Regions from separate parts of the Isoptericola haloaureus genome, predicted to be linked through region 2. Evidence: predicted binding sites of a transcription regulator. Region 2 holds the regulator's gene; each other region holds the start of a gene.
The links. Region 2 encodes HrcA, which represses chaperone genes, less so after heat shock. Its sites were predicted from a motif close to TTNGCACTCGNNNNNNNCGAGTGCNAA; they were not measured.
Positions count from the first base shown of each region.

Region 1: the regulator HrcA is predicted to act here: its motif matches at 3,298-3,324, upstream of groES (co-chaperone GroES).
Region 3: the regulator HrcA is predicted to act here: its motif matches at 1,381-1,407, upstream of groL (chaperonin GroEL).

Region 1 is NZ_JBAGLP010000118.1:437,700-443,466, reverse strand. Features, by position in the region: gene tsaD (tRNA (adenosine(37)-N6)-threonylcarbamoyltransferase complex transferase subunit TsaD) at 1-767, shown strand, start outside; gene V5O49_RS12110 (glutamate--cysteine ligase) at 764-1,936, opposite strand; gene V5O49_RS12105 (class I SAM-dependent methyltransferase) at 2,034-3,260, opposite strand; gene groES (co-chaperone GroES) at 3,436-3,732, shown strand; gene V5O49_RS12095 (WhiB family transcriptional regulator) at 3,912-4,211, opposite strand; gene V5O49_RS12090 (MerR family transcriptional regulator) at 4,414-5,532, shown strand; gene guaB (IMP dehydrogenase) at 5,613-5,767, shown strand, end outside.
Region 2 is NZ_JBAGLP010000120.1:140,960-146,726, reverse strand. Features, by position in the region: gene V5O49_RS16055 (ATP-binding protein) at 1-1,468, opposite strand, end outside; gene hrcA (heat-inducible transcriptional repressor HrcA) at 1,650-2,690, shown strand; gene dnaJ (molecular chaperone DnaJ) at 2,740-3,861, shown strand; gene V5O49_RS16040 (16S rRNA (uracil(1498)-N(3))-methyltransferase) at 3,957-4,733, shown strand; gene V5O49_RS16035 (histidine triad nucleotide-binding protein) at 4,743-5,096, shown strand; partial or broken gene V5O49_RS16030 (PhoH family protein) at 5,099-5,767, shown strand, end outside.
Region 3 is NZ_JBAGLP010000110.1:19,419-25,185, reverse strand. Features, by position in the region: gene groL (chaperonin GroEL) at 1-1,216, opposite strand, end outside; gene V5O49_RS04030 (LytR C-terminal domain-containing protein) at 1,655-2,305, opposite strand; gene V5O49_RS04025 (DUF3263 domain-containing protein) at 2,387-2,701, opposite strand; gene V5O49_RS04020 (uracil-DNA glycosylase) at 2,908-3,558, shown strand; gene V5O49_RS04015 (SGNH/GDSL hydrolase family protein) at 3,594-4,427, shown strand; tRNA gene V5O49_RS04010 (tRNA-Thr) at 4,479-4,554, opposite strand; gene V5O49_RS04005 (DsbA family protein) at 4,666-5,535, opposite strand; gene V5O49_RS04000 (serine/threonine-protein kinase) at 5,684-5,767, opposite strand, start outside.

The DNA.
Region 1 (5,767 bases), on a different contig from region 2:
GTGCCAGCGCGGCCAAGGCCCTCTCGATCGGGCTCGGCAAGCCGCTGTACGGGATCAACCACGTCATCGGCCACGCCGCGGTGAACCAGCTCGTCGACGGTCCCTTCACCGAGCGGTCCATGGCGCTGGTTGTCTCCGGCGGGCACAGCTCGCTGCTGCTCGTCGACGACATCGCCACCGACGTCACCGAGCTCGGCTCCACCCTGGACGACGCCGCCGGGGAGGCCTTCGACAAGGTCGGCCGCCTGCTGGGCCTGCCCTACCCGGGCGGCCCGCACATCGACCGGCTCGCGCGCGAGGGCGACCCGGAGGCCATCCGGTTCCCGCGCGGGCTGACGGCGCGCAAGGACCAGGCCCGGCACGCCTACGACTTCAGCTTCTCCGGGCTCAAGACGGCCGTGGCCCGCTGGGTCGAGTCCTGCCAGGACGCCGGCAAGGAGGTCCCCGTGGCCGACGTCGCCGCCTCCTTCGCCGCGGCGGTCGCGGACGTGCTCACGGCCAAGACCATCGCCGCCTGCCGCGCCCACGACGTCGACACCCTCATCATCGGCGGCGGGTTCTCCGCCAACAGCCAGCTGCGCGACATGGCGGCCGAGCGCTGCGCCGAGGCCGGCATCGACCTGCGGATCCCGCCGATCCGCTACTGCACCGACAACGGGGCGATGATCGCGGCGCTCGGGTCCGCCGTCGTGCGCGCCGGGCTGCCGCCGTCGGACCTGGACATCGCGGTGGACTCCTCGATGCCGCTGACGACGATCACGGTCTAGGTCGCGGCGCCGCGGCCGAGCACGGACGGGTCGAGCGGCCGGCCGGCGTGCAGCTCGGCCACCAGCGCCCCGACCACGGCCTCCAGGCCCCGCTGCCCGCCGCCGTGGGCCGCTGCCACCGCGCGCTGGCGCTGGTAGGAGGCACCGAGGCGCACGATCTCGCGGATGCCGTCGAGCTCGGCCGCGCACCCCAGCCGTTCCGCCACGGGGGCCAGCTCCTCGAGCAGCCGGGGCAGCGCGTCGGTGATCAGCTCCTCGTTGCCGTCGTCGTCGAGGATGATGATCGCGTCCATGCCGTACCGGGCCGCGCGCCACTTGTTCTCGTGGACGTACCACCGCGGCATGGTGGGCAGCGCGCGGCCCTCGTCGAGCAGGGTGGAGAAGTGCTCGACGAGGCAGTGCACCAAGGCGCCCAGGGAGGCCAGCTCGGCGACGTTGGAGGTGCCGTCGCAGATGCGCACCTCGACGGTGCCGAAGTGCGGGGCCGGCCGGATGTCCCAGCGCACCTCGGTGAAGTCGTCGATGACGCCGGTCTTGAGCATGTCGGCGGTGTAGCGCTCCAGCTCGGCCCACTCGGTGAACTGGTAGGGCAACCCCGCCGTGGGCAGCTGCTGGAAGATGAGTGCACGCATCGAGGCGTAGCCGGTGTCCGCGGCGTCCCAGTACGGCGACGACGCCGACAGGGCCTGCAGGTGGGCGACGTAGACCAGCAGCGAGCGCAGGATCGGCAGCACCTTGGCGCGGTCCTCCACCCCGACGTGCATGTGCACGCCGTAGACCACCTGCTGACGGCCCCACACCTGGGCGCGGTCGACGACGGTGGCGTACCGCTCCTTGTCGGTCACCTGCTGCTGCGACCAGGGCGCGAAGGGGTGGGTGCCGGAGCCCATGAGCTCCGCCCGCATCGGCCGGATGACCTCCTGGACGCGGGCGACCCCGTTCTCCAGGTCGGCGATGGCGCCGGGGACGGTGTCGCACACGTCGGAGACGATCTCGACGGTGTTGCGCAGGAACTCCGGCTTGACGTGTCGCGCCCGCGCGTCCGGGCCCAGCTCGGCCATGACGGCGGGGGCCACCTGGCGCAGGATGCCGGAGTCGGCGTCCACCAGGGCCAGCTCCCACTCCAGGCCGACGCTCGACCGCCGGGAGGTCTCGAACTCCAGCACCATGCCGCCATGCTTCCACGGCCGGGGCGCCCGGCGCGCCCCGAGGCGGCCGGATGTTGCCTACCTCGGCCGAGGGGCGCCTAGCTCGGCCGAGGGGCGTCTACCTCGGCAGAGGCTCCACGACGAGCACGTGCTGACGCCCCGCGACCCGGGTGAGGACCAGCGTGGCCTCGGCGTCGCCGGTCAGGGAGAGCTGGGCGCGCAGCTGCTCGGGGGTGACGGCCGTGCCGCGCTTCTTCACCGTCAGGCGCCCCACGCCGCGCTCGCGCAGGTAGGCCTTGAGCCGCTTGAGGTTGAAGGGCATGACGTCGAGCACCCGGTAGCCCGTCGCGGGCGCCGCGGTGCCCGACGGCGGCGGACCGGCGGGGGTGTCGGTCGTGACGTAGGCGATGGTGCGGTCCACGAGCCGCCCGCCCAGCTCGGCGGCGACGTGGGCCACCAGCCCCGCGCGCACGACCGCACCGTCGGGCTCGTACAGGTAGCTCCCGACCGGCCCGACGTCGGGGTTCAGGTCGGCGCCCTCGGCCCCGGGGCGCACGACGCGCGCCGCGGTGCCGCCGTCCTCGGTGCGCAGCACCAGGGCGGTGCGTCCCGGGCCGTCGGGGGCGAGCGGGCCGAACCAGAGCCCGGCCTCGACCACGTCGCCGTCGAGAGAGACCCACTGGGTCTCGGCGTCCTCGGGCAGCCCCTGGTGGCCGATCCCGGGGCCGACCTTGATGCCGACGGCGGGCACCTGCTCGCGCAGCGCCCACACGGCATCCAGGGGCGGCGCCCACGCGGACGGGTCGAAGACCCGCTTCCCGCCGCGCGTGCGGCGGGCCGGGTCGGCGTACACGCCGTCGACGCCCTCGGCGACCAGGTCCAGCGCCAGCCCGTCGCCGTGCCGGACCTCGGCCTCGGGGAAGGCGCGCAGGTTGACGGTGGCCAGGGCGGCGGTCACCTCGTCGACGTCCGTGGCCAGCACGTCCAGGCCCACGCCGGCGAAGGCGAGCGCGTCCGCGCCCAGGCCGCAGGTCAGGTCGGCGACCTTGTGCACTCCGGCGGCCAGGTAGCGGCGCGCGTGCAGGGCGGCGACGGTCAGCCGGGTCGCCTGCTCGAGGCCGTCCGGGGTGAACAGCATCCCGTCGGCGAACGGACCCAGCTTGGCCCGGGCGCGGGCACGCAGGCGGGACTGGGTCAGGGCGGCCGCGGCCAGGTCGGGGTCGACACCCTCGGCGCGGAGCCGCGTGGCCAGCGCCATCGCCTCCGACTCGTCGTAGGGAGGGAGGTCGTTGAGCAGGGTCCAGCCCTCGGGGCTGAGAAGCTTGCTGAGCGAGGCCGCGTCCATCGGGACATCGTCTCAGGCCGGGTGCGGAGCGCGGTCTTTGGCACTCGACTTGTCAGAGTGCTAATGGCTGCCTAGATTTGGTCCCAGCGCACGCGCTGTGCCGGCACCCGCGACGACGGACAGCGGCCGGGCGCGACCCAGTCAACGCTAGTCATCGCGAACAAGGAGGTCCGACGTGTCGGTCCCCATCAAGCCGCTCGAGGACCGGATCGTCGTCAAGGCCGTCGAGGCCGAGACCACGACCGCTTCCGGCCTGGTCATCCCGGACACCGCCAAGGAGAAGCCCCAGGAGGGCGAGGTCCTGGCCGTGGGCGACGGCCGCTTCAACGACAAGGGCGAGCGCGTCCCGGTCGACGTGAAGGTCGGCGACAAGGTCATCTACAGCAAGTTCGGCGGCACCGAGGTCAAGTACGCCGGGGAGGACTACCTGGTCCTGTCCGCGCGCGACATCCTCGCCGTCGTGGTCGGCTGACGACCTGACGCAGGCGGCGGGTCCGTCCGTCGACCCCGGTCGTCGGACGACCGGCCCGCCCGCACGAGAGCCCCGCACCGAGATCGGTGCGGGGCTCTCGTCGTGCTCGGACGGCGGCCGTGCTCGGACGGCGGCGCGGGCGAGGGGGTCGCGCCGGTCCGGGGCGGTCGGGCGAGGGGTCAGCCGACCTTCTTGCGCTCGCGGTCGCGGCCGCTGAGGATCGCCGAGCGCTCGTCCTCGCTCAGGCCGCCCCAGACGCCGTAGGGCTCGCGGACCCGCAGCGACTGCTCGCGGCACTCCATCATCACGGGGCAGCTGCGGCAGATCGCCTTGGCGGCCTCCGCACGTCGTCGACGGGTCGACCCGCGCTCACCCTCCGGGTGGAAGAACAGGGTGTCGTCCGCGTCGCGGCACGACCCCTGGTACTGCCACTCCCACAACTCCATGACCGGCCCTGGCAACCGCGAAATCTCCGTCATGGCGAACAACCTACAAGTTGGGCAGAAGTTGTTCAACCCCCTGGTCGACGCGATCGGCGACACCCGGGATGAATCAGTGTGACCATGGTGTGAACCGCTTGCTATCGCGCCATGGCCAGGTTCGATGTCGATTTCCCGACGGCGACGGGACGCGCCGCCGGGCGCGGTGGCGGTCCCGGGTCACCGTGGGCAGAATCGAGGCATGACCTCTTCGCGACCCGCCCAGGATGCTGGGGGGTCGCGTCCGTCGGGCCCCGGGCTGGCGGTCGCGGCCGTCGCGCGGCGCCTCGGCGTCGCGCCCGCCACGCTGCGCACGTGGGACCGCCGCTACGGCCTCGGGCCGTCCGACCGGACGGCCGGCTCGCACCGGCGCTACACGCCCGAGGACGTGGCTCGACTGCTCGTCATGCGGCGCCTCACGCTGGAGGGCGTCGCCCCCGTGGATGCGGCTCAGGCCGCCCTCGAGGCCGACGTCGACGAGCTCGAGGAGGCCCGCCGGTCCGGGCCCCCGAGCCCGCCCGGCGAGGACGCGTCGACCGAGTCCGCCGAGGAGTCCCCGGACGACGCCGGCCGCACCGGCCGCGCGCACCTGCGCGCCCTGCCCGGTGGCGGGCAGAGCGCCCCCCGGGGCGCCGGCCAGGGCAACGGGTCGGCGCACGCGCAGCAGGCCTCCGGCAAGGTGTCGGCCGTCGTCGACGCCGCGCTCTCCTACGACCAGGCCCGGTGCGACGACCTCGTGCGCATCCCGCCGAACGGTGACCCCGCCGCGTGGTGGGCCCACCTGATGGAACCAGCCTGGAGCCGTGTCGCCGAGCGCACCGTCCTCGCCGGTCCCGGCGCGGTCCCCGAGATCGTGCTGGCCACGGCCGCGCTGCAGGCGCTGCGCTCGTTCACCGACGCCTTCGAGCAGCAGGTGGTCCAGAACGGCGGCCCGCCGGCCAACCACCCCAGCCGGATGCGCAACATCGTGCTGATCTTCGCCGCGCCCGACGAGACCGTGCCGCTCTCGGCGCACGCGCTCGCCGCCGCGCTGACCGCCAAGGGCAAGACCGCGCGGATCGTCACCGGCCCGGCCAGCATCCGCCGGTCGCTCGAGCTGGTGACCATGGTGCGTCCCGCCGCCCTGGTCCTGGCCACGGGGCAGCGGCGTCCGGACCTGGACGTCGTGCACGCCGTGCACGAGGGCTTCGCGGAGCTGCCGATCTTCGTCGGGCTGCGTCGTGACGACGCCGCCAGCGAGCTGCCGCTGACCCCCCAGGTCCAGCGCGTGCGCTCCTTCACCGGGCTGCTGCACGAGGTGCTGGCGGTCGTCGGGGCGTGACCCGCCCGGTGGCCGCGGGACCGGAAGGGTGTGACGGACGACGCTGACGGGGCCTCGTGCGCGCGCCGTAGACTCGTGACATGACGGAGACGACCTCGCCCGCCCACGATCCGTTCGGCTTCCTCGGCCTGACCTACGACGACGTCCTGCTGCTCCCCGGCTACTCGGACCTGGCGCCGTCGGACATCGACACCACCTCGCGGCTGACGCGGGAGATCTCGCTGCGGACCCCGCT
Region 2 (5,767 bases):
CGTCGCCGGCACGCAGCTGCTGCACCGCGACGAGCCCGAGGGTGCGGGCCCGGCCCGCGGGGTCGTCGGCGGGCCACTCGTCCAACGCCTGACGCGCCAGCGCCAGGGCCCGGTCGACGTGGGTCGCGACGGTCTCGGCCTCGGCGACCCGGACCAGCAGCTCGTGGTGCGTGGTCCCGGTGACGTCCGCCGCGTCGGGCACGGTGTCCCAGAGCTCGAGAGCCCGTTCGCCGAGCCGGACGGCGGCCGCCGGGGCGACGTCGTTCGCGGCGGCGTCCAGGCCGGTCACCGCGGCGGCCAGGGCGCGGTCCGGCACGCGGGCGTGCCACCAGTGGTCGGCCTGCTCGACCAGCCGCGGCACGGTGGCCGGACCGCTGGCCAGCGCCTCGGCGTAGGCCGCGTGCAGCCGCCGCCGCTCGGTGGGCAGCAGCTCCGCCTCGACGGCCTCCTGCATCAGGGCGTGGCGGAACCCGTAGCCGTCGAGACCGGCCTGCAGGACCAGGGCGTCCACGGCCTCGCGTGCCGCGGGTTCGGCCCGCTCGAGCGCCTCGTCGCCCAGGACGGCGGCCAGCACGTCACGGTCGGCGCGGACCCCGCCGGCAGCGACGACCCGGCAGAACGCCTGCGCCGCCTCCGACAGGCCCGCGTAGCGCAGCAGCAGGACGTCGCGCAGGGAGACGGGGATGTCACCGTCGTAGCAGCAGGCGAGCTCCTCGACGTAGAAGGGCACGCCCTCGGCGCGGTCGACGAGCTCGTCCAGACGGCCGGCGTCGATGCCCGACCCGTCCTCCGGTGTGCCGGTCAGGACGGCGCGGGCGAGCTCGACGACCTCCGGGCCGGCGAGACGCGGCACCGCGACGCGGTCGGCGAGGCGGGCCCGGTCGAGCTCGGCGAGGGTGGTGCGCAGCGGGTGACGTCGTCCGACGTCGTCGCTGCGGTAGGTGACCACCACGAGCAGGCGGGTCGACCGCGCGGCGCGTGCGAGCCGGGTCACCGCGGTCCGGGTCACGTCGTCGGACCAGTGCAGGTCCTCGACGACGACGACCACCGGCCGGGTGGCGCCGACGGTGGTGAGCAGGTCGGCAAGGACCTCGGGCGCGCGCCCGCCGTCGACACCGGGCCGGACGGCGACGAGCCGCGGCAGGATCACGCCCAGGGCGTCGGCCGCGGGGCCGGCGGCGGCCAGCACCTCGTCGTCGCCCAGCGCGGCGACCAGGTCGCGCAGGACGCCGTCGAGCCCGGCGTACGGCACCGGTCCGGACCCGGACGCCGCGCACTGCCCGCGGGCCACGAGGACGTCGTCGCCGGCATGGTCGACCAGCTCGGTCACCAGGCGCGTCTTGCCGATGCCGGCTTCGCCGGCGAGCACGACGGTGCCGCCGGAGCCCTCGCGGGCGTCGGACAGCGCTGCCCGCAACGCGGCGAGCTCCGTGGTGCGACCGACCAGAGGGGTGCGACCCGGCGACATACCGTCATCGTGCCAGGCGACGATGCGGTCGGCGAGGACCGGGCCGTCGTGGGGTCGTCGCCGGCATGAGGTACCTCACCGACGGGGGGTGAGCGGCCGGACCGTCGGGGGAGACGCGTAAGATGGCACTCAGCCCTGGAGAGTGCTAACCCCCCGGGGCGCCGAGCGAGGGGAGGTCGAGATGAGCGAGGAACGTCGGCTCGCAGTACTGCGCGCCATCGTCGAGGACTACGTCACCACGCGTGAGCCCGTCGGGTCGCGCATGCTCACCGAACGCCACGGCCTCGGCGTGTCCCCGGCCACCATCCGCAACGACATGGCCGCGCTCGAGGACGCCGGGTACATCGCCCAGCCGCACACGTCCGCCGGGCGCGTGCCCACGGACGCCGGCTACCGGGTGTTCGTCGACCGGCTCGCCGAGGTACGACCCCTCAACGTGCCCCAGAAGCGGGCCATCGAGACCTTCCTGTCCGAGGCCGTGGACCTCGACGACGTCCTGACCCGGGCCGGGCGGCTCATCGCCCAGCTCACCGGCCAGGTCGCCGTCGTGCAGTACCCGTCGCTGCGGCGGTCCGGGCTGCGTCACCTCGAGCTCGTGCCCGTGGCGGAGTCCCGGATCCTGGTCGTGGTCATCACCGACACCGGCCGGGTCGAGCAGCGCTACTGCGAGCTGCCCGTGCGTCCCGACGGCTCCGACGCGGGCGACGACCTCGACGAGGCGACCCTCGGCGAGCTGCGGGCCCGGTTCAACGCGGCCGCCGCGGGCAAGCGGCTGGCCGACCTCCCCGCGGCCTTCGCGGGCCTGGTCGAGTCCGTGGGCCCCCACCTGAGCGGGGTGACCCAGGCCGTCGCGGACCTCGTCGTGGAGACCCTCGGCGAGGAGAACGAGGAGCGGATCGTGCTGGCGGGCACCGCCAACCTCGTCCGCTCCGAGGCCACGTTCGAGCAGGGGCTCAGCCCCGTGCTCGAGGCGCTCGAGGAGCAGGTGGTGCTGCTGGGGCTGCTGACCGAGATGGCCGGCGACGGCGTCGGGGTCCGCATCGGGCGGGAGAACCGCCTCGACGGTCTCACCGAGACCTCCGTCGTCGCCTCCGGATACGGTAGCGACGGCGACACCGTCGCCTCCCTCGGCTCCATCGGCCCGACCCGCATGGACTACCCGGGCACCATCGCCTCGGTCCGCGCCGTGGCACGCTACCTGTCGCGCGTCCTGCCGAACTGACCACCGGTATCCCTGACCAGACCTTCTCCACGTCATCGAAGAGAGACCTGTGACCGACTACTACGAGATCCTCGGCGTCGAGCGTGACGCCACCCCCGAGCAGATCAAGAAGGCGTACCGTCGCCTGGCCCGCGAGCTCCACCCCGACGTCGCGGGTGCCGAGGGCGAGGAGAAGTTCAAGGACGTCGCCCGTGCCTACGAGGTGCTGTCGAACCGCGACAAGCGCGAGCAGTACGACATGGGCGTCGACCCGAGCGCGCCCGGCGGCGGCGCCGGTGCCGGCTTCGGCCAGGGCTTCGGGTTCCAGGACATCTTCGAGACGTTCTTCGGCGGCGGCCAGGCGTCCGGCCCCGTGCCGCGCGCACGGCGCGGCCAGGACGCCCTGGTGCGCATGGACATCGACCTCACCGAGGCGACGTTCGGCGGCAAGCGCGAGCTGCAGGTCGACACGGCCGTGGTGTGCGGCACGTGCGGCGGCAACGGCTGCCGGCCCGGCACCGACGTGCGCACCTGCGAGGTCTGCCACGGCCAGGGCAACGTCCAGCGCGTGGCCCGGTCCTTCCTGGGCCAGGTCATGACCACCGCGCCCTGCGCGGCCTGCCAGGGCTTCGGCACCGTCATCCCCGAGCCGTGCGCCGAGTGCTCCGGCGAGGGCCGGGTGCGCTCGCGCCGGTCGCTGACGGTGAACGTGCCCGCCGGCGTCGACACCGGCACGCGCATCAAGCTGTCCTCCCAGGGCGAGGTCGGCCCGGGCGGCGGCCCGGCCGGCGACCTGTACGTCGAGATCCGCGAGAAGGCGCACGACACCTTCGTGCGTCGCGGCGACGACCTGCACTGCACCCTGCCGGTGCCGGTGACCGCGGCCGCCCTGGGCACCGTGCTGGAGCTGTCCACCCTCGACGGTCAGCAGGAGATCGACCTGCGCCCGGGCACGCAGCCGGGCGAGGTCGTCACGCTCAAGGGTCTCGGCGTCGGGCACCTGCACGCGAACGGCCGCGGCGACCTGAACGTCCACATCGACGTCCAGGTCCCGACCTCCCTCGACGAGGAGCAGACCGAGCTGCTGCGCAAGCTCGCCGAGCTGCGCGACGAGGAGCGTCCCGACCCGCGGCTCGCGGCCGCGCACCCCGGCGTCTTCTCGCGCCTGCGGGACAAGTTCGCCGGGCGCTGAGGAACCGTGAGCGCGAGGAGCTCCCGAAGAGGTACGCCGAGGCACGAGGTGTGCCGGAGCGAGGCACCGCAGGGCTCGCGCGAGGGGCGTGCGTCGTGAGCGCGCCCGTCTTCGTCGGCGCCGGCGTGGCGTCCGCGCCGGCGCCGGGGGCGACCTACGTCCTCGGCGGGGCGGAGGGCCGGCACGCCGGCGTCGTCCAGCGGCGCCGCCCGGGGGAGCGGCTCGACGTGGTCGACGGCGCGGGCACCCGTGTGCTCGGTGTGGTCGAGGCCGTCGACGGCGGCGAGGTCACCCTGCGCGTCGAGGACGTGCGGCACGAGCCCGCCCCTGCCGTGCGGCTCGCGCTGGTCCAGGCGCTGGCCAAGGGCGACCGCGACCACCAGGCCGTCGAGGCGGCCGTGGAGGTCGGGGTCGACGCCGTCGTGCCGTGGCAGGCCGACCGGTCCGTGGTCGTCTGGCGCGGCCCGCGGGCCGAGAAGGCGCGCGCCAAGTGGGCTGCGACCGTGCTCGCGGCGGTCAAGCAGTCCCGTCGGGCCTGGCTGCCCCCCGTGCACGAGCACGTGACCACCCGCGGGCTCGCCGACCGGGTGCGCGAGGTCGTCGCCGCGGGCGGTGCCGTCGTCGTGCTGCACGAGGAGGCGGTGACGCCGCTCGCGGACGTCCCGCTGCCCACGGCGGCGGACGGCACGGCCGAGGCGCCCGAGGTCGACCTCGTCGTGGGTCCCGAGGGCGGCATCTCCGCCGAGGAGGTCACCGCCCTCACCGACGCCGGTGCCGTGACGGCCCGGTTGGGTCCGCACGTGCTGCGCACGTCGACCGCCGGACCCGTCGCCGTCGCGATTCTCAGCGACCGCACGGGCCGCTGGCGGTAGCGTGGACGCATGACGACGGAGACCGAGGCGGACTGCCTCTTCTGCAAGATCGTCGCCGGCGACCTGCCCGCCGACGTCGTGGCCGACACCGACCGGGTCGTGGCCTTCCGGGACATCGACCCGCAGGCTCCCGTCCACGTGCTCGTGGTGCCCAAGGAGCACCACGGGGACGTGTCCGTCCTGGCCGCGGCCGACCCGGACCTGCTCGCCGAGGTCGTCGGTGTCGCCGACAACGTGGCGCACGAGCTGGCCGACGGCCAGTACCGGTTCATCTTCAACTCCGGCCCGCGCGCGGGCCAGAGCGTCTTCCACGTGCACGGCCACGTCCTGGCCGGCACCCAGCTGGGATGGAGTCCCGCCTGAGCATGACGTCCGCCGCCTCCGACAGCCCCCTGACCGACCACCCGCGGCACGCCACCGAGCACCGCGTCGTCGTCCCCCCGCACGTGCCGATGGTGGCGCTGCTGGGCAGCGGCGACACGGTGCTCCGCGCGATCGAGGACGGGTTCGGTGGCGTGGACGTGCACGCCCGCGGCAACGAGATCTCCGTCCACGGTCCCGCCGGCGACGTCGCCCTGGTGGCCCGCCTGCTGGACGAGCTGGTCGAGGTCGTCGAGGCCGGGACCGCGCTGACCCCCGAGGTGGTCTCCCGCTCGGTCTCGATGCTCACGTCCGCCGCCGCGCAGCGGCCCGCCGAGGTGCTCACCCACGACATCCTCTCCGGGCGCGGCCGCACGATCCGCCCGAAGACCGTCGGTCAGAAGCGTTACGTGGAGGCCATCGCGGCCAACACGATCACCTTCGGCATCGGCCCCGCCGGGACCGGCAAGACCTACCTGGCGATGGCGAAGGCCGTGCAGGCGCTGCAGGCCAAGCAGATCAACCGGATCGTGCTCACCCGGCCCGCGGTCGAGGCGGGGGAGAAGCTCGGCTACCTGCCCGGATCGTTGAGCGACAAGATCGACCCGTACCTGCGGCCGCTGTACGACGCGCTGCACGACATGCTCGACCCCGACGCGATCCCACGGCTGGTC
Region 3 (5,767 bases), on a different contig from region 2:
CGACGGCAGCCTTCGCGTTGCGGACGGCGTCCTCGATGCGGTGCTTGCGCTCCTTGAGCTCGACCTCGGTGGCCGCGCCGGCCTTGATGACGGCCACGCCGCCGGCCAGCTTGGCGAGGCGCTCCTGGAGCTTCTCGCGGTCGTAGTCGGAGTCCGACTTGTCGATCTCGGAGCGGATCTGCTGGACGCGGCCCTCGATGAGGTCGGCGTCGCCGGCACCCTCGACGATCGTGGTCTCGTCCTTGGTGACGACGACCTTGCGCGCCTGGCCGAGCTCCTCGAGCGTGGCGTTCTCCAGCTTGAGGCCGACGGTCTCGGTGATGACCTGGCCGCCGGTCAGGATCGCGATGTCCTGCAGCATGGCCTTGCGGCGGTCGCCGAAGCCCGGGGCCTTGACGGCGACGGACTTGAAGGTGCCGCGGATCTTGTTCAGCACCAGGGTCGCCAGGGCCTCGCCCTCGACGTCCTCGGCGATGATCAGCAGCGACCGGTTGGTCTTCATGACCTGGTCGAGCAGCGGCAGCAGGTCCTTGACGTTCGAGATCTTCGACTCGACGATCAGGACGTACGGGTCCTCGAGGACGGCCTCCTGGCGCTCCGGGTCCGTCTCGAAGTAGCGGGCGAGGAAGCCCTTGTCGAAGCGCATGCCCTCGGTGAGCTCGAGCTCGAGGCCGAAGGTGTTCGACTCCTCGACGGTGACGACGCCCTCCTTGCCGACCTTGTCGAGGGCCTCGGCGATGAGCTCGCCGATCGCCGGGTCGCCCGCGGAGATACCGGCCGTGGCCGCGATCTGCTCCTTGGTCTCGACCTCGGTGGCGGCGTTGAGCAGCTGCTCGGTCACCGCGGCGGTCGCCTTCTCGATGCCGCGCTTGACGGCGATCGGGTTGGCACCGGCGGCGACGACGCGCAGACCCTCGCGCACGAGCGCCTGGGCCAGCACGGTGGCGGTGGTGGTGCCGTCACCCGCGACGTCGTCGGTCTTCTTGGCGACCTCCTTGACGAGCTCGGCGCCGATCTTCTCGTAGGCGTCCTCGAGCTCGATCTCCTTGGCGATGGAGACACCGTCGTTCGTGATCGTGGGGGCGCCCCACTTCTTGTCCAGGACGACGTTGCGACCCTTGGGGCCGAGCGTCACCTTGACGGTGTCGGCGAGCTGGTTGAGCCCGCGCTCCATGCTCCGACGAGCTTCCTCGTCGAACGCAATCATCTTGGCCATGGGGATTGATCCTCCGCTGTGGCGTGTCAGTGGTCTGCCGGTGCCCGCGACGGACGACCCGTCCCCGTGCGTTCACATCACGCGCGGAGGCGAGCCTCACCGTTCGACCGAGTGGGTCACTCCGGGTCGACTGTCACTCGACAGTCGAGAGTGCTAAGACATTATTGGCACTCTCACCCCGAGAGTGCAAGATGTTCGCCCGCGGCGCACAGCGGCGGTCACCCCCGGCCCGACGCGCGTCCCGGTCGTACGGGATGTCCGACCCGAAACCCGCAGATCCGGGACGTCCGTCCGCCGCGCGGGGGCGGCACGGCCCGGGCAGCGGGCGCCGCGCGCGGAGACAGCGCGTCCCCCCGCCAACGACGAAGGCCGGCACCCGCGACGCGTGGGGCGTCGTCGGGCACCGGCCTCCGCTCCCCCGCGGGGGACGCGTGGGTGCTACGGCATCTCGTGCAGGATGGCGAGCACGTCACCGCTGGCCACGGCGACCTCCGTGACGTTCTCGGCGGGGATGCCGAAGGAGCTCGCCACCGCGAGCGCCGTGTCCTCGTCCTCGGCCGTCGCGTACCAGATCGTGTCGACCTCGGGCGGCGTCTGGCCCTCCGGGTAGTCCTCCGGCGAGACGTTGGTGTACCCCTCACCGACGAGGACGTCGGCGTTGGCGCCGGCCAGGCCCGGGGTGCCGGCCGCGTTGAGCACGCGGACGAAGGCGTCGTAGTTCGGCTCGGGGGCCGGTTCCTCCGTCGGCTCCTCCGTGGGCTCCTCGGTGGACTCGCCCTCGCCGGACCCCTCGGTCGACCCGTCGCCGGACCCCTCGCCGGAACCCTCGCCCTCGGACGACTCCGGGCTGGCGGAGGTCTCCGGCGCGGCCGACTCCTGCTGCGCGGCCGGCGGGTTCTCGGTGCCCCGGCCGTCGGACAGGAAGGACACGATGCCGACCGCCAGCCCGGCGAACACGACGGCGACCAGCAGGAACGGCCAGGCAGAGCTCCACCCGCTGCGGGGCTCGCGGTGCACGCCCACGGGCGACCCCTCGGGACCGCGGACGTCGAACTCGTCGGGCGGGTACGGGTAGTGGCTCTTCGTCACGCCGCACAGGGTAGCGGGTCGAGATGGGCACGAGTACAGAGCTTGTTCAGCACCGTGCCAAACCTGTTCAGCGCCGTGGCGTCAGCCCCGCGTGCCGTCGAGGCGACGCGAGCTGCGCGCGCGCTGACGGGTCGACCGCATGCGGCGCAGCCGCTTGACCAGCATCGGGTCGTGGGCGAGCGCCTCGGGGGTGTCGATCAGCGCGTTGAGCACCTGGTAGTAGCGCGTCGCGGACAGGTCGAACAGCTCGCGCACGGCCTGCTCCTTGGAGCCGGCGTACTTCCACCACTGCTTCTCGAAGGCGAGGATCTCGCGGTCGCGGTCGGACAGCGCCGCGGCGGCGTCCGACGACGGAGCCTGCGTGGAGTCGACCTCGTGGACCAGCATCTCGCTCATGCGCCCCAGTATGGGGCACTTCGGACGTCGTCCCGGGGAGCCGCGGCCCGCGCGTCGCCCCTCGCCCGGGCCCTGCTAGCGTCGCCGTCGTGGAGACGACGCCGGACACTGCCGCCACCGCACCGCCCGCGCCCCCCGCGGCGCCGCCGTCGGGCCCCCCCGCCCCCGGAGCCCCGCCGTCGGGCCGCCCGCCGCTGGACCAGGTCATGGCGCCCGACTGGGCCGCCGCCCTGGCCGACGTCGAGCCGCAGATCCACGCCATGGGCGACTTCCTGCGCGCCGAGGTCGCCGCCGGCCGCCAGTACCTGCCGGCCCCGGGCGACGTCTTCGCGGCGTTCCGGCGTCCGCTCGCGGACGTCAGGGTGCTGGTGGTGGGCCAGGACCCGTACCCCACGCCCGGCCACCCCATGGGACTGTCGTTCTCGGTCCAGCCGGACGTGCGACCGCTGCCGAAGTCGCTGGTCAACATCTTCACCGAGCTCGCCGACGACGTCGGCGCACCGGCACCGAGCACCGGCGACCTGAGCCCGTGGGCGGACCAGGGCGTCATGATGCTCAACCGGGTGCTGACGGTGCAGCCGGGCCGGCCGGCGTCGCACCGGGGCCAGGGCTGGGAACAGGTCACCGAGGCGGCGATCAAGGCGCTGGTGGCCCGCGGCGGCCCCCTGGTGGCGATTCTGTGGGGCCGCGATGCGGCGTCGCTCACACCCTGGCTCGGCGGCACCCCGACCGTGGAGTCGGCGCACCCCAGCCCGCTGGCGGCCTACCGCGGGTTCTTCGGCTCGAAGCCGTTCTCGCGCGTCAACGACCTGCTCGAGCAGCAGGGCGGGACACCCGTGGACTGGCGACTGCCCTGAGCAACCGTCGGCGCGAACGGGTGCAGAATGGTCGCGTGGCTTCGCACGACAGCATCCCCCCGTGGTCCCGCTACGTCGCGATCGGCGACTCGTTCTCCGAGGGCCTGTGGGACCCGTACCCGTACGACGACGGCACCCGCGCCCCCGCCGGCACCGAGACGACCGCGGTGCAGCGCGGCTGGACGGACCGGCTCGCCGACCACCTGGCCGAGCGCCGGGGCGACGAGGGTCTGGAGTACGCCAACCTCGCGATCCGCGGCAAGAAGCTGCGCCAGATCGTCGACGAGCAGCTCGACGTCGCCCTCGCGATGCAGCCGGACCTCGTCTCGATCGTCGGCGGCGGCAACGACATCCTGCGTCCCCAGGCGGACATCGACGGGCTGACCGCGACCCTGGAGGAGTCCGTCGCCCGCCTGCGCGCGTCCGGGGCGGACGTGCTGATGGGCACCGGCTTCCGGGCCGGCGGCGCCCTGAGCCTCACCAGCGGCCGGGTCGGGCAGTACAACGCCACGATCTGGTCGATCGCGCGGCGGCACGGCGCGTACGTGCTGGACAACTGGGGCCTCGGCGCGCTGCACGACTGGCGCCTGTGGTCCGACGACCGCATCCACCTCACCGACGAGGGACACCGCCGCGTGGCGAACGCCGCCCTGGTCGGGCTCGGCCTCGCACCCGACGACGACACCTTCGACGACGCGCTGCCGGCCGCCACGGCGCGGCGTCTGCGCGAGCGGGCCCGCGAGGACGCCCAGTGGGCGCGGGCGCACGTGATGCCGTGGGTGCAGCGGCGGCTGCGGGGCACCTCCAGCGGCGACGGACGGGCGCCGAAGTGGCCGACGCCGCTGCCGTGGCCCCCGTCGGAGCGCTGAGCTTGGCTCAGGACCCGTCCGGGACGGGGACCCGCGCGGCGCCGGGAGGCGTGGAGCCGCCTGTCGGGTTCGAACCGACGACCTTCCGTTTACAAGACGGGAGCTCTACCAGCTGAGCTAAGGCGGCGAGGCGGGACCCATCGTACCGAGCACGACGGCCCCGCCGAAGCGCTGTGGGCATGAAATATGCAGCCCGGCTCGCGCTCAGGCTGCATATTTCATACCCACAGCGAAGGGGTTACTCGTCGGCGGACTCGTCCTCGGTCGCCGTGTCGCCCGCGGCACCGCCGCCCTGGACCGCCGCGAGCAGCGCACCGGGCTGGTTCCAGGTCTCGAAGCGCTCGCCGTCCACCAGGATGGTCGGCGTGCCGAAGCCGCCGTTGGCGTTCCACAGGTCCTCGTTGGCCGAGGCCTCATTCGTCAGCGAGAACACGTACTGGCCGAAGGTGGCGCGGGCCGTCCCGTCGGCGATGCCGGCGGCGACGTCGGCCGGGACGCCGGCCTGCTCGGCGATCGCGGCCATCTCGTCGTCGCTCAGCCCGGAGGTGTTCTCCGACGGCTGGTTGGCGAACAGCGCCTCGTTGAAGGCGTAGAAGGACTCCGGCGCGCGGTCGGCCACCCAGTACGCCGCCGAGGCCGAGCGCGTCGAGAAGTCCGACCCGCTGGACATCCGGTCCAGGATCGACACCGGGTGGAAGACGACGGTCGCGTCGCCCTCGGTGAGCATGGTCTCGACGTCGGCGCCGTTGATGTCCTCGAACTGGCCGCAGATGGGGCACATGTAGTCGAGGTACTCGTCGACGACGGGCCCGCCCTCGTTCTCGCCGCCGGCCACGAGATCCGAGCCGACGGGGATGCCGCCGCCCTCGAGCGCCGTCGCCGGCACGTTCTCGACCTCGGCGAGCGGGACGTCGTCCACGGCCGTCCGCTCCGCCTCGTTCATCAGGATGAAGACGGCGACGGCGACCAGCGCCGCGACGGCCACGCCGAGCGCGCCGAAGACGATCAGCCGGTTGCGGCGGTCGCGCTGCGCCTGCTGCTGCTGGATGGCGAGCGCCTGGGCACGGGCCTCGTCACGGCGCTGCGCCTTGTTCTGCTTGTTGGACATCTCGGTGCGGGTCCTTCGGGTCGTGACGGGCGGGGCGATCCGGCGGCCAGCCTACCGGTGCGGCCGGGAGGGTGACCGGGGCGCGCGGGCGCGCTGCCCGCGCCACGACGCTAGGAAGAGAACCTGGACGGAACCTGGGAAACAGGTCTCAGAACAGTGACGGCGGCCCGTCCATCGGCCACCAGACGATCTCGACGGGGTCGGCGAGCAGCTCGGAGTACAGCACCCACGA